Regions from separate parts of the Ciceribacter sp. RN22 genome, predicted to be linked through region 3. Evidence: predicted binding sites of a transcription regulator. Region 3 holds the regulator's gene; each other region holds the start of a gene.
What was found. The regulator LexA, encoded in region 3, represses DNA repair genes until DNA is damaged. The targets are predictions, from matches to a motif close to TGTTCNNNNTGTGTTCNG.
Positions count from the first base shown of each region.

Region 1: a site for LexA is predicted at 1,520-1,537, ahead of ruvC (crossover junction endodeoxyribonuclease RuvC). Genes of this name have one in related genera too.
Region 2: a site for LexA is predicted at 1,046-1,063, ahead of NHF53_RS01560 (YifB family Mg chelatase-like AAA ATPase). Genes of this name have one in related genera too.
Region 4: a site for LexA is predicted at 1,385-1,402, ahead of dinB (DNA polymerase IV). Genes of this name have one in related genera too.

Region 1 covers NZ_JAMXLD010000002.1:522,734-525,938, forward strand. The annotation lists gene NHF53_RS17485 (methyl-accepting chemotaxis protein) at 1-182, opposite strand, end outside; gene NHF53_RS17490 (LLM class flavin-dependent oxidoreductase) at 405-1,406, opposite strand; gene ruvC (crossover junction endodeoxyribonuclease RuvC) at 1,580-2,092, shown strand; gene ruvA (Holliday junction branch migration protein RuvA) at 2,127-2,744, shown strand; gene NHF53_RS17505 (AbrB/MazE/SpoVT family DNA-binding domain-containing protein) at 2,809-3,093, shown strand; gene NHF53_RS17510 (PIN domain-containing protein) at 3,090-3,205, shown strand, end outside.
Region 2 covers NZ_JAMXLD010000001.1:314,470-317,674, reverse strand. The annotation lists gene gshB (glutathione synthase) at 8-955, shown strand; gene NHF53_RS01560 (YifB family Mg chelatase-like AAA ATPase) at 1,157-2,689, shown strand; gene cysK (cysteine synthase A) at 2,771-3,205, opposite strand, start outside.
Region 3 covers NZ_JAMXLD010000001.1:1,804,902-1,808,106, forward strand. The annotation lists gene NHF53_RS08985 (ComEC/Rec2 family competence protein) at 1-1,419, shown strand, start outside; gene lexA (transcriptional repressor LexA) at 1,400-2,113, opposite strand; gene NHF53_RS08995 (VOC family protein) at 2,330-3,205, shown strand, end outside.
Region 4 covers NZ_JAMXLD010000010.1:2,231-5,435, reverse strand. The annotation lists gene dinB (DNA polymerase IV) at 97-1,188, opposite strand; gene NHF53_RS22330 (ImuA family protein) at 1,446-2,204, shown strand; gene NHF53_RS22325 (DNA polymerase Y family protein) at 2,125-3,205, shown strand, end outside.

The DNA.
Region 1 (3,205 bases), on a different contig from region 3:
TGTTCCTTCAGCATGTCGCCGCGGAAGGTGAGCGTGCTCTCCATCGCATGATAGGTCTGGCGACCGAAAATGCTGCTCGACGTGTAATAGGCAAGAACGTTCAGCACGCCGACCGACGCCGCCGTGAGCAGAAGAAAGATACCAATGACTTTCGAGGACAGTGAATTGAACCGGTAATGCATCACTCTATCCAGCCTTCCCGCATCGCGCCTTTTCGGCGCAGTTCCCCTTGAAACGGTTCGACGGCTCGCGAGCGAGCGCGGCGCCAGAACGGACCGTGATGCTTCTACCCTTGGGAAGCTTTACTTAAACGCCGGTTAATTTGGCGGGCAACATCTCACAAAAGCGCTGAAAAGCCGATGAAAATGACCTCGGAGACAACAAATCTCGCGCTCCGGCCGGCCTCAGTGGGCAGGTTGCATCACCCCTGAGAAGGTACTGAAAATTTCGATCGACTGCAGCCGGGCCTCGACATCGTGGACCGGCGTCGAAATGATGAGCTCGTCGGCGCCCGTCTCGTCGAGGAAGCGGGTGAGTTTCTCTTCCGCGGTCGAGGACGCGCCGACCACCGCGTAACGCAAGGTGTGCTCGACACCCATCCGCTCGACGTCGGACCAGAACCCGTCCATCGTCTCGACCGGACGGGGGAACGGTCGGCGAACATTGCGCCTCAGATTGACGAACTGCTGCTGCGCCGACGTGAAGAGATGCTGCGCCTCGGCATCTGTCTCGGCGGCGACCCCCATCACCCCGACCATCACATGAGGCTTCTGCAACTGCTCCGACGGTTCGAACCGTTCACGGTAGATCGCGATCGCCTCCATCATCTGGTCGGGCGCGAAATGCGAGGCGAAGGCGTAAGGCAGGCCGAGCGCCGCGGCGAGATGGGCGCTGTAGAGGCTGGAGCCGAGAAGCCAGAGGGGCACATTGCTGTTGTTGCCGGGCACCGCGATCACTGCCTGCTCCTCCTGCCGGGGGCCCAGCAGCCGCTGCAGGTCAATGATGTCGCGCGGAAAGCTGTCGGCGGAGGCTTCGAGATTGCGGCGAAGGGCGCGGGCCGTGCGCATGTCGGTGCCCGGCGCACGGCCGAGGCCGAGGTCGACGCGGCCGGGAAAGAGCGCCTCCAGCGTACCGAACTGCTCGGCGATTACGAGCGGCGAGTGATTGGGCAGCATGACACCGCCGGACCCGATGCGGATGCGCGAGGTGGCCGCTCCGACATGGGCGATGACGATCGAGGTGGCGGCGCTGGCGATCCCCGGCATGCCGTGATGCTCGGCGAGCCAGAAGCGCTTGTAGCCGCAGGCCTCGGCCTTCTGTGCCATTCGCCGTGACGCGTCCAGCGCCTCGCCGACGGTGTGTCCCTCGGCGACCGGTGAAAGGTCGAGGATCGAAAAAGGTATCATCGGCAGCCCCTGCGTCTCGTTCTCTCGTGGTCGGAAAACTCTATTTAGAAAGCCGGAGTGCGATTGCCAGCCCGAAGCCGGCGCGGCGGCGATCACGATCCCTTGTTGTTGAATGTTTTTGTTTTGTTCACATTTTGCTGGCAAACCCTCCGGGAGACGGAATAGGGTGAACCATGCAAAGTGCGATTCGCATCATCGGTATCGATCCGGGCCTCAGACGCACCGGCTGGGGCGTCATCGAGACGCTCGGCAACAGCCTGCGTTTCGTCGCCTCCGGCACCGTGACCTCGGACGGAGACATGGATCTCGCCTCGCGCCTCTGCCAGCTGCATGACGGACTTGCCGAGATCGTCCATGCCTACAAGCCCGACGAGGCGGCGGTCGAACAGACCTTCGTGAACAAGGACGCGGTCGCGACGCTGAAGCTCGGCCAGGCGCGCGGCGTTGCCATGCTGGTTCCGGCCCGCGCCGGCCTGCCGGTCTCCGAATACGCGCCGAACGCGGTGAAGAAGTCGGTGATCGGCGTCGGCCACGGAGAAAAGCAGCAGATCCACATGATGCTGAAGATCCTGATGCCGAAGGCCGAGTTCAAGGGCAACGACGCCGCCGACGCGCTGGCGATCGCCATCTGCCACGCCCACAATCGCGGCGGCGAGCGGATGCGCAGGGTTCTCGCCACCGGTTGACAATTCGCCCCCACCACCCGACGGATCACACTTCATGATCGGCAAGCTCAAAGGCACCATCGAGGAAATCGGCAGCGACTACGCCCTGATCGACGTCCACGGCGTCTGCTACATCGCCCACTGCTCCTCGCGCACGCTCTCGAAGCTCGGCTCCGCCGGCGAGGCGGCCGTGCTCTTCATCGAAACCTATGTCCGGGAGGACCAGCTGAAGCTCTTCGGCTTCCTGACCGCACTGGAACGGGAATGGTTCAACCTGCTGCAGAGCGTGCAGGGCGTGGGCACCAAGGTGGCGCTCGCCGTCCTCTCCACCCTCACCCCGTCCGAACTCGCCAACGCGATCGCGCTGCAGGACAAGACGTCGATCTCGCGCGCGCCGGGCGTCGGGCCGAAGGTCGCGGTGCGCATCGTCACCGAACTCAAGAACAAGGCACCCGCCTTCGCCGGCGACGCGGCCGGCACGATCGGCCTGAAGCAGGAGCTCGGCGAAGGCGTCGCCCCTGCCCCGGTCTCCGACGCCGTCTCGGCGCTCACCAATCTCGGCTATTCGCGCGAACAAGCCGCAAATGCCGTGGCAGCGGCGCTCAAGAATGCCGGCGAAGGCGCCGACAGCGCCAAGCTCATCCGGCTGGGGCTGAAGGAGCTGTCGCGGTGAGAATTTGATACCCGGCATCTTACTGGTACTATTGCCGCAAGAACACGGAGCCGGAGGGCGAGAGATGGGCGCATTGACGACGATGACCTCGAAAGGACAGCTCACGATCCCGAAGGACGTGCGCGACCAGTTGAACCTCGCTCCGGGCACCCGCTTCTACGTGACGGTGCGTAACGGGCAGGTGGTGGCCACCCCGAAGAACAAGAAACTGGCCGATCTCGCGGGCGTTCTGGGCAAGCCTCCCTTTGGTGCGGGCATGACCGCCGAGGATATGGACGAGGCGATCATGGATGCCGCCGCCGAGGATGACGCGCGGATCACGCGGGAATGGCACGAAGGCCGGAAATGATCGGCGTCGATACGAATATCCTGTTGCGCCTGGTCGTCATCGACGATCCGGAGCAGAACGAGAGGGCTCGTCGTTTCCTCTCCGAGCGCTCGGCCGGGGACCCCGCCTATAT
Region 2 (3,205 bases), 1.5 Mb from region 3:
GCAGGCAATGGCGAAGATCACCAATATCGCGGTCCAGATGGACCATGTGTCCGGCATCGGAATTGCAGGCGACTCCACCTTCGCGATGAGTCTCGAGGCGCAGGCGCGTGGCTACCGTCTGTTTCATTACACGCCCGACCGGCTGACCATGCGTGACGGGCGGGTTTTTGCGACCGTCGAGCCGATGGAGCTGCGCGACGTCAAGGGCGACCACTTCACGCTTGGAGCGCCGGAGCGCGTCGACCTCTCCACGATGGATGTCGTCCTGCTGCGGCAGGACCCGCCGTTCGACATGGCCTACATCACCTCGACCCATCTTCTCGAACGGATTCATCCGAAGACGTTGGTCGTGAACGATCCGGCCTGGGTCCGTAATTCGCCGGAGAAGATATTCGTCACCGAGTTTGCCGACCTGATGCCGCCGACGCTGATTACCCGCGACAACGACGAGATCGCGCGCTTCCGTGAGGAAATGGGCGATATCATCTTGAAGCCGCTCTATGGCAATGGTGGCGCCGGCGTCTTCCATACCACCCGCGACGATCGCAATTTCTCCTCGCTGCTGGAAATGTTCCATCAGGTCTTCCGTGAGCCCTTCATCGCGCAGGCTTACCTGCCGGACGTCCGCAAGGGCGACAAGCGCATCATCCTCGTTGACGGGGAACCGGTGGGCGCAATCAACCGCGTGCCGGCCGAGACTGACAGCCGTTCCAATATGCATGTCGGCGGACGTGCCGAGGCGACGGAACTGACGGCGCGGGAGAAGGAAATCTGCGCCCGTATCGGTCCGGCGTTGAGAGAGCGCGGTTTCCTCCTCGTCGGCATCGACGTGATCGGCGACTACATGACGGAGATCAACGTCACGTCGCCGACCGGCCTCCGTGAAGTGAAGCGTTTCGGTGGCGCTGACATTGCCGCCCTGCTGTGGGACGCAATCGAGAGAAAGCGCGCCTGAGACTGCCGGGCGGCGTTACTGCCCACGGCGTACGATGTTTGTTCTCGGATGCAACCGATCTAAAACCTATGCGGGAATATTGCGCACATCTGTTCTGCAAATGTTCTTGTCATTGCCTGAAATCCGTGTCAGTGTTCGATCGGTAGCGCGCGGAAGATGTATTTTCCCGCCATGCCAGGGGGCAGATCGAGGGGGCGGGCGATGGTTGCGCGTGTCAGTACGGTTGCATTTCAGGGCATCGAAGGGGTTCCTGTCGACGTGCAGGTGATGGTCGCGCCGGGCAAGATCGGCATGCAGATCGTCGGTCTGCCAGACAAGGCGGTCGCCGAGAGTCGCGAACGGGTGCAAGCGGCCTTGCATGCTTCGGGGCTCGCTTTGCCGCCGAAGCGCGTCACGGTCAACCTCGCACCGGCCGACCTGCCTAAGGAAGGTTCGCATTTCGATCTTCCCATTGCGCTCGGCCTCATGGCGGCACTCGGCGCCATTCCCGGTGATGCGCTTTCGGATTACGTGGTCATCGGCGAACTCAATCTCGACGGAACAATTGCCCCGATTGCCGGTGCGCTGCCGGCGGCGATTGGCGCCAATGCGCTTGGCAAGGGTCTGATCTGCCCCGCCGACAGCGGACCCGAGGCGGCGTGGGCCGGGGCGGAGATCGACATTCTGGCGCCGCGTAGCCTGATTGCGCTCGCCAATCACTTTCGGGGAACCCAGGTGCTCTCGCGACCCGAGCCGGCCGTTCGTGCGCTTTCCGCCAATCTGCCAGATCTCGCCGACATTCGCGGTCAGGAGAGTGCGAAGCGTGCTCTCGAAGTGGCGGCAGCCGGCGGCCACAACCTCCTGATGGTTGGTCCTCCCGGTTCCGGCAAATCCATGCTGGCCTCGCGCCTGCCGTCGATCCTGCCCGCTCTCTCTGCGCCCGAGCTCCTCGAAGTCTCGATGATCCATTCGATCGCCGGGCAACTGTCCGGCGGCAAGCTCTCCGACCGGCGACCGTTTCGCACGCCGCATCATTCCGCCACGATGGCGGCTCTCGTCGGCGGCGGGTTGCGGGCGAAGCCCGGAGAGGCGTCACTCGCCCACAAAGGCGTGCTTTTTCTCGACGAGCTGCCGGAATTCGCGCCGCAGGTGCTCGATGCATTGCGGCAGCCACTGGAAACGGGTGAATGCGTGATCGCCCGTGCCAACCATCGTGTCACCTATCCCGCCGATTTCCAGCTGATAGCGGCCATGAATCCGTGCCGCTGCGGGCTTGCGGGCGAGCCGGGGCACAGCTGTGCCAGAGGGCCGCGCTGTCTCACCGAGTATCAGGGGCGGATTTCCGGTCCACTGATGGACCGGATCGATATTCGCATCGACGTCCCCGCAGTCGCGGCAACCGATCTTATCCGCCCGATGGCCGCCGAGCCGAGTGCGGAGGTCGCGCGGCGCGTCCGGCGGGCACGGGATCGGCAGCGGGAGCGTTTCGCGTTGGCCGGGCTGCCAGAGGTCATGACCAATGCCCGCTGCTCGACGGCGTTGATCGAAACGCTCGCAGAGCCTGACCCGTCCGGCCTGCAACTCCTGCGTGATGCGGCGGAGAAGTTCCGATTCTCGGCCCGCGGCTACCACCGTGTCCTGAAAGTCGCCCGTACGCTTGCCGACCTCGACGGCGCCGACCGGCTGGGGCGTATCCATGTCGCCGAGGCGATTTCCTATCGTATTCCCTCCGAGCGTTTGTCGGCGGCGGCGTAAACAATCAAGATCCGGCCGCCCGAAGGGACGGCCGGATCAGCGGCAGATGATTCTTGATGGCGGATCGCGAAGGCGCGTGCCTCAGCCTCCGAGTCCTTCGAAGAGTGCGGTCGAAAGATAGCGCTCGGCAAAGGAGGGAATCACGACGACGATGGTTTTGCCGGCGTTTTCTTCGCGTTGGCCGATCTTGATTGCCGCCGCGAGGGCAGCACCGGAAGAGATGCCGACCGGCACGCCTTCGAGACGGGCGACGAGACGTGCATTCTCGAAGGCCTCGTCGTTGGTTACCGTGACGATCTCGTCATAGATCGTCGTATCGAGGATCTTCGGAGCGAAGCCGGCACCGATGCCCTGGATTTTGTGAGGACCGGGGTTGCCGCCGGACAGGACCGGGCTGTCTGCGGGTTCGACGGCAACGACCTTGAGCGAAGGCTTGCGGGCCTTCAGCACCTGGCCGACGCCGGTGATGGTGCCGCCGGTGCCGATGCCGGAGACGAAGATGTCGACGGCGCCGGC
Region 3 (3,205 bases):
TCCTGGCCGATCAAGAAGATCGCTGCCATGGCCGCGCTGGCCGCTACCTTCCTCTACCTGATGATCTCCGGCTCGCAGGTCTCCGCTATCCGCGCTTTTCTGATGACGGCGATCATGCTGGTTGCCGTCCTGTTCGACCGCCCGGCGATCAGCCTGCGCAACCTCGCACTGGCGGCGATCGTCATTGTCGCCGTTTGGCCGTCACAGGTGCTCGGTGCGAGCTTCCAGATGTCGTTTGCCGCCACCGCAGGACTGATTGCCGGCTACGATGGCTGGCGACGGGGTGCAGCGCGGCAATCGCGCTACGCGCCGGACTTCCCCGGTCGGAAGATCCTTTCCTTCCTGTGGAATTTCGCGGCGGGCACCTTCGTGACGTCGCTGATCGGCGGACTGGCGACGGCGATCTTCGCCGTCGCCCATTTCCATCGACTGGCACCTTACGGTCTCGTCGCGAATCTCGCGGCAATGCCGATCATCTCCGTGGTGGTGATGCCGGCGGCGCTTGCGGCAATGCTGCTCATGCCGTTCGGCCTCGATACGCCCTTTCTAATTCTCGCTGGCGAGGGCCTCGAGATCGTCATCGTGATCGCGACCACGGTTGCGAGCTGGAGCGAGGGGACATCCTTCGGCCGGTTCGGGGACTGGTTTCTGCCGCTCGCCTCCACGGGGCTCCTGCTGCTCACCCTGCTGCATACGCGGCTGCGCTGGATCGGTGCGGCAGTGCTTGCCGCGGTGATCGGGCTTGCGATCCTCCTGCCGGCGGAAGACACCGCCGACCTCATCGTCTCGGAGGACGGACGGCTGGCGGGGCTGCCCGCTGTCGACGGCAGGACGATTGCGACCAACCGCAGCAAGCCGGCGGACTTCCTCTTCTCCCAATGGCAGCACGCGCTTGCGCGTCCCGATCATCTCGGCCCGCTCCGCAGCGCAGACGATCCTGTCACCGAAGTCCGGGCGACCGGAACGGACCGGTTTTCCGCAGGACAGATCCGGACCGTTCGCGAGACGATGCGGCGGCAGTTCGAAGCGGCGATCCCCGGCCGCTTCCGCTGCACCGGAAAGTCCTGGTGTATCGCACGGCTTGAGAAAGGATGGCGCGTCGCGACGGTCGAGGATCAGGCACTTCTCGGCGTCGCATGTGACGTCGCCGACCTCGTGATTACGCCGCGTCGTCCACCCTTCGGCGTCTGCCGCTCCGGCGCGAGGATGATCGATGCCGAAGCGCTACGGCGCATGGGCGCAACCGAGTTCTATCTTGGAAATTACGACGATCGGGACATCCGCCAGCGCACGGCGTTCACCACTCTCGACAGGCCGTGGCAGCGGCATCGCCTTTACGATTGGCGAACCGGCAGCTTCGCCGACGAACAGCCCGCGAAGCGCGCTCCCATGGCACAGGTCAGTGATAGCGGCGGATGAGACCGACGAGCTTGCCCTGGATCTTGACACGATCGGGGCCGAAGATGCGGGTTTCGTATGCCGGGTTCGCAGCCTCGAGCGCGATCGAATCGCCCCGGCGGCGGAAGCGCTTCAGCGTCGCCTCTTCGTCATCCACGAGTGCCACGACGATGTCGCCGGGCGTTGCGTTGCTGGCGTTGCGGATGATGACCGTGTCGCCGTCGAGAATGCCGGCCTCGATCATCGAATCACCCTTGACCTCGAGCGCATAGTGCTCGCCTGAACCGAGCATCTCTGCCGGAATGGTGATTTCGTGGGTGTTGTGCTGGATCGCCGAGATCGGCACGCCGGCCGCGATGCGGCCCATGACGGGGACGGCGACGGAACTCGAGCGCTCCTCTGCAGGCGGCTTGGCGGCAGGCGCCGGCTGTCCCTTGCCGAGGCTTCCCTCGATCACGCTCGGCGAGAAACCCCGCCGCGGCTGCAGGCTGGAGGAATAGGCTTCCGGCAGCTTGATCACCTCCAGCGCCCGGGCCCGGTTCGGCAGACGCCGAATGAAGCCACGCTCCTCGAGCGCCGTGATGAGGCGGTGGATGCCGGATTTCGAGGCGAGGTCGAGCGCGTCCTTCATTTCGTCGAACGACGGCGGCACGCCCGATTCCTTCATCCGCTCGTGAATGAAGAGAAGCAGTTCCTGTTGCTTGCGCGTCAGCATGATCCAGAGCCCCGTCGTATGAAACAAATCCAGAACATACACTATCTGTTCCATATGTGTTCCGCAAGTACTTAAATATTGGTAAGCAATTGGAGCTCCGGCGCATTTTTCCCGTGCATCCACCCGTTCCGGGCTGCTGCCGGGCGGGGGCTGGTTCGCCTTGCAAAGGGAAGGCAAATCGCGCACATCAAACGTGACCGACAAGGAGGGAGCGGAATGTCCACTGCCATCGAGGCGCCGCGTGGCGTCGATCACATCGTCTTGCCCGTGCACGGGCTGAAGGCTGCGCGCGAGCGGCTCGGCGTGCTCGGCTTCACGGTCGCCGCCGATGCGCTGCATCCCTTCGGCACCGAGAACGCCTGCGTCTTTTTCTCCGACAAGACCTATCTGGAGCCACTCGCCGTGGCGAGCCGGGAGGCGTGCGAAGAGGCCGCCCGCAAAGGCAACGTCTTCGTCGCCCGCGACCGCGCCTTCCGCTTCCGCATGTCGGACGGCGAGGGACTGTCGGGAATAGCGGTTGCCTCGACGGATGCGGCCGCGGACCATGCGATCTATACCGAGCACGGCCTCTCCGCGGGCGAAATCCTGCACTTTTCGCGGCCCTTGAGGTTGCCGGATGGCACCGAGGCGACGGCCTCGTTCAGGCTTGCCTTCGCCGCGGACCTGCGCGCGCCCGATTTTCTCCTCTTCTCCTGCGAACGGGTCAATCCACTGCCGGCGGATCGTGCGGCGCTCGAACGCCACGACAATGGCGTGACGGGCGTCTCGGCGGTCGTGCTGACGGAGGAAAACCCCTCCGACTTCCAGGAGGTGCTGGAAACCGTCTTCCACCAGCGAGAGATCGAGGCGCATTCCTTCGGTCTCGTCGTCCCTTCGGCAAACGCGAAGATCGAGGTGCTGACACCTGCCGGTCTCACCGGCTATTTCGGGCTCGACGCCCCGAATGCCGGGCGTGGGCTCATGGGGGCGGCGATCGTCTTTCGGACAGTCGATATCGGCGTGACAGAACGCTTGCTGGCTGCTAATGGCGTTCGCCATGCACGCAAGGATGGTCGCCTGATCGTGCCGCGTGAAGCGGGGCAGGGCGCGCAT
Region 4 (3,205 bases), on a different contig from region 3:
AATTGTCACCATAGATGCAAACTATGATTGCATCAATACCGGCAGCCCAGGCGCCAACGGCGAGGAGTTCCAACTGCCATCTCGCAGCCACAGCATCTAGAGCGCCAGCTGCAGTTGCGGTTCCGTCGATAACGCCCGCTGCTCCAGCGAAGACAGCGTGACGCCGAGGAGACGAATTCCCTTCTTCGGTGGAAAGACCGGCGCGAGAAGGATGCCGACGACGTCTTCAAGATCGGCGATTGCCGGCAGTGCTTGAGGAAAGGTCCTGCTGCGGGTGATCTGGCTGAAATCGGCAAACTTGACCTTCAGCGTCACGGTCTTGGCGCCAATCTCATTGGCCTCGCAATAACCCCATACCTTTTCGATCAACGGCCGAAGTCCTTCTCGTGCCAACTCAAAGGAATGAATGTCCTCCGCGAATGTGTCTTCGGCGCCGACCGATTTTCGCACCCGGTCCGGTCGGACCTCGCGATTGTCGATCCCACGGGCGATCCCGTAGAAATATGGTCCCGACTTCCCGAAATGCTGAACGAGAAACGCGAGCGTCTGTGCCTTGAGATCCGCGCCGGTCTCGATGCCGAGCCGATGCATCTTCTCGGCGGTCGCCGGTCCGACACCGTGGAACTTCTTGATCGGAAGCCGCTCTACGAAGCCCGGTCCGTTCCTCGGTGTTATAACGGCCTGGCCGTTCGGCTTGTTGAGATCGCTCGCCATCTTGGCCAGGAACTTGTTGTAGGAAATTCCCGCTGACGCGTTCAGTCCCGTCGCGACCTTGATCCTCGCGCGGATTTCCGCGGCGATCTCGGTCGCGATCTCCATGCCCTTCAGGTTTTCGGTGACGTCGAGATAGGCCTCGTCGAGCGACAACGGTTCGATCAATGCCGTGTATTCGGCGAAGATTGCGCGGATCTGCGACGACACAGCCTTGTAGACGTCGAAGCGTGGCGGGACGAAGATCAGGTCGGGGCATTTGCGCCTGGCCGTCACCGAGGGCATCGCCGAGTGAACGCCGAATTTACGCGCTTCGTAGCTTGCCGCTGCCACCACGCCGCGGGCGGCAGGACTGCCGACGGCGACCGGCAAACCCTTCAGCTCGGGATTGTCGCGCTGCTCGACCGATGCGTAGAAGGCATCCATGTCGATATGAACGATCTTGCGCGGCCGGCCCTGGCCTTCTTCGTCTGTCATGGACCCGCTTCCGTCCGCATTATGAACCCGAATATGGGATATGCTTGCCGCATTTCCCGCCGGTTGACGCCAAAACGCGATCGCATGAGAAAAATTTCCGATCCGTTCATCGGTTTGAATCCTTTCGCGGATTCACCAGCCTGGCATCGCCTCTCAACTTTGACGGGTCGTATGCGCATTGACTCGTTTTCAGCAAAAGAACAAATACAGAACATATGCCAGTTTCTCAAGCCGAAAACGGGCTGCGAAAGAAGACCATGACTGCCGCCTCCATCTCGAACACTGTCCTCGACGAGTTGCGCGAGAAGATCGCCAACCTGGAGGGGGCGGGCTCGCGCCATCGAAGCGTTCTTCCGTTCGGCGTGCCGGAGATCGATGCGCGCCTGCCGGGTGGCGGACTTGCCTGCGGCGCCCTGCATGAGGTGGCGGGTGGTGGAAACGGTGCAATTGACGGGGCGGCGGCCGCGCTCTTCGTCGGGGGCATCGCTGCTCGAACCACCGGCAAGGTGGTCTGGTGCCTCACGCGCTTCGATCTCTTCTTTCCGGCACTCGCTCAGGTCGGGCTTCACCCCGACCGCGTCATCTTCGTCGAGTGCGACAAGGAAGAGACGATGCTCGCCAGCTTCGAGGAGGCGCTGCGCTATGGCGGCCTCGGGGCCGTCGTCGCCGAACTCGTGCGCCTGCCGATGACGGTGTCGCGCCGGCTGCAGCTTGCCGCTGAGAAGTCGGGCACATTGGGTCTGGTGATCCGCCGCTGGCGGCGCCAGAGCGAAGCCTCCGACTTCGGTTCGCCGACGGCTGCGGCAACGCGGTGGCGGATCTCGGTTCTGCCGTCCGAACCGTTGCCGGTGCCGGGCGTCGGGCGGGCGCGATGGCTCGCGGAACTGATCCGGGTGAGGGCAGGAGAGAGCGCGGAATTTGTCTTAGGTGCATGTGATGGTCAGGGTCGTATCTGTCTTTCTTCCGACGCTGGCGACGGATCGGGTGAGACGCGCCGATCCCTCGCTGCCCGTTGAAACCCCGCTCGCGGTAATCGCCAGGAGCGGTTCGAAGCGGTGGATTGCCGCGGCCGACAAGGCGGCTCTCCAACACGGACTTCATGTCGGCATGCCGGCGGCCAAGGCGCAGGCGCTGGTCCAGGGGCTGATGATGATCGACGCCGATCCGGTGGCGGACCGTGCAGCTCTCGAACGTCTGACGCTATGGGCCTTGTCACAATATTCTCCTGTTGTTGCCATGGATCCTCCGGACGGGATCGTCATGGACACCGAAGGCGCCGATCACCTTCAGGGTGGCGAGGAGCTAATGCTGTCCGGCCTCGTCAATCGTTTCCGCGCGCGAGGCCTTGCGGCCCGTGCGGCCATCGCCGACACCTGGGGCGCCGCGCATGCGCTGGCCCGGAGCACAAGTCGCGGGACCGTCATCGTCCCGCGCGGAGAGACCGCCAGCGTCGTAGGGCGCTTGCCGCTGTCATCGTTACGATTGCCGGTCGAGACCGTTGCCCGACTCCGCACCCTCGGCTTTGCCACTGTCGCCGATCTGGAAGCGACGCCGCGCGCCCCTTTGGCTCTTCGCTTCGGCCCGGAGGTCGGGCGCCGTCTCGACCAAATGCTCGGGAGGGTCGCGGAGCCCATCGATCCGATCCGGCCGGCGGACCTGATCGAACTGCACAAGCTCTTTGCCGAACCGATCGGCGCTGCGGAAACCATCGAGAAGTACGTCGGCCGGCTGGTGCGCCAGCTTTGCCTCGAGCTCGAACAGCGCGGACTCGGCGTGCGTCGCACCGACCTCGTCATTCACCGCGTCGACAACACCATGCAGGCGCTCAGGGCCGGCACCGCAAAGCCGGTTCGTGATGTTGCCTGGCTGATGAAGCTCTTCCGCGATCGTTTCGAGAGGATCGAACCCGGCTTCGGCATCGAGAAGCTCAGCCTTGCCGCCACCCTCGTCGAACCACACCCCGAGGTTCAATCGGCCTCTTCCCTGATCGAGGATCAGATGACGGACGTGACGCCGC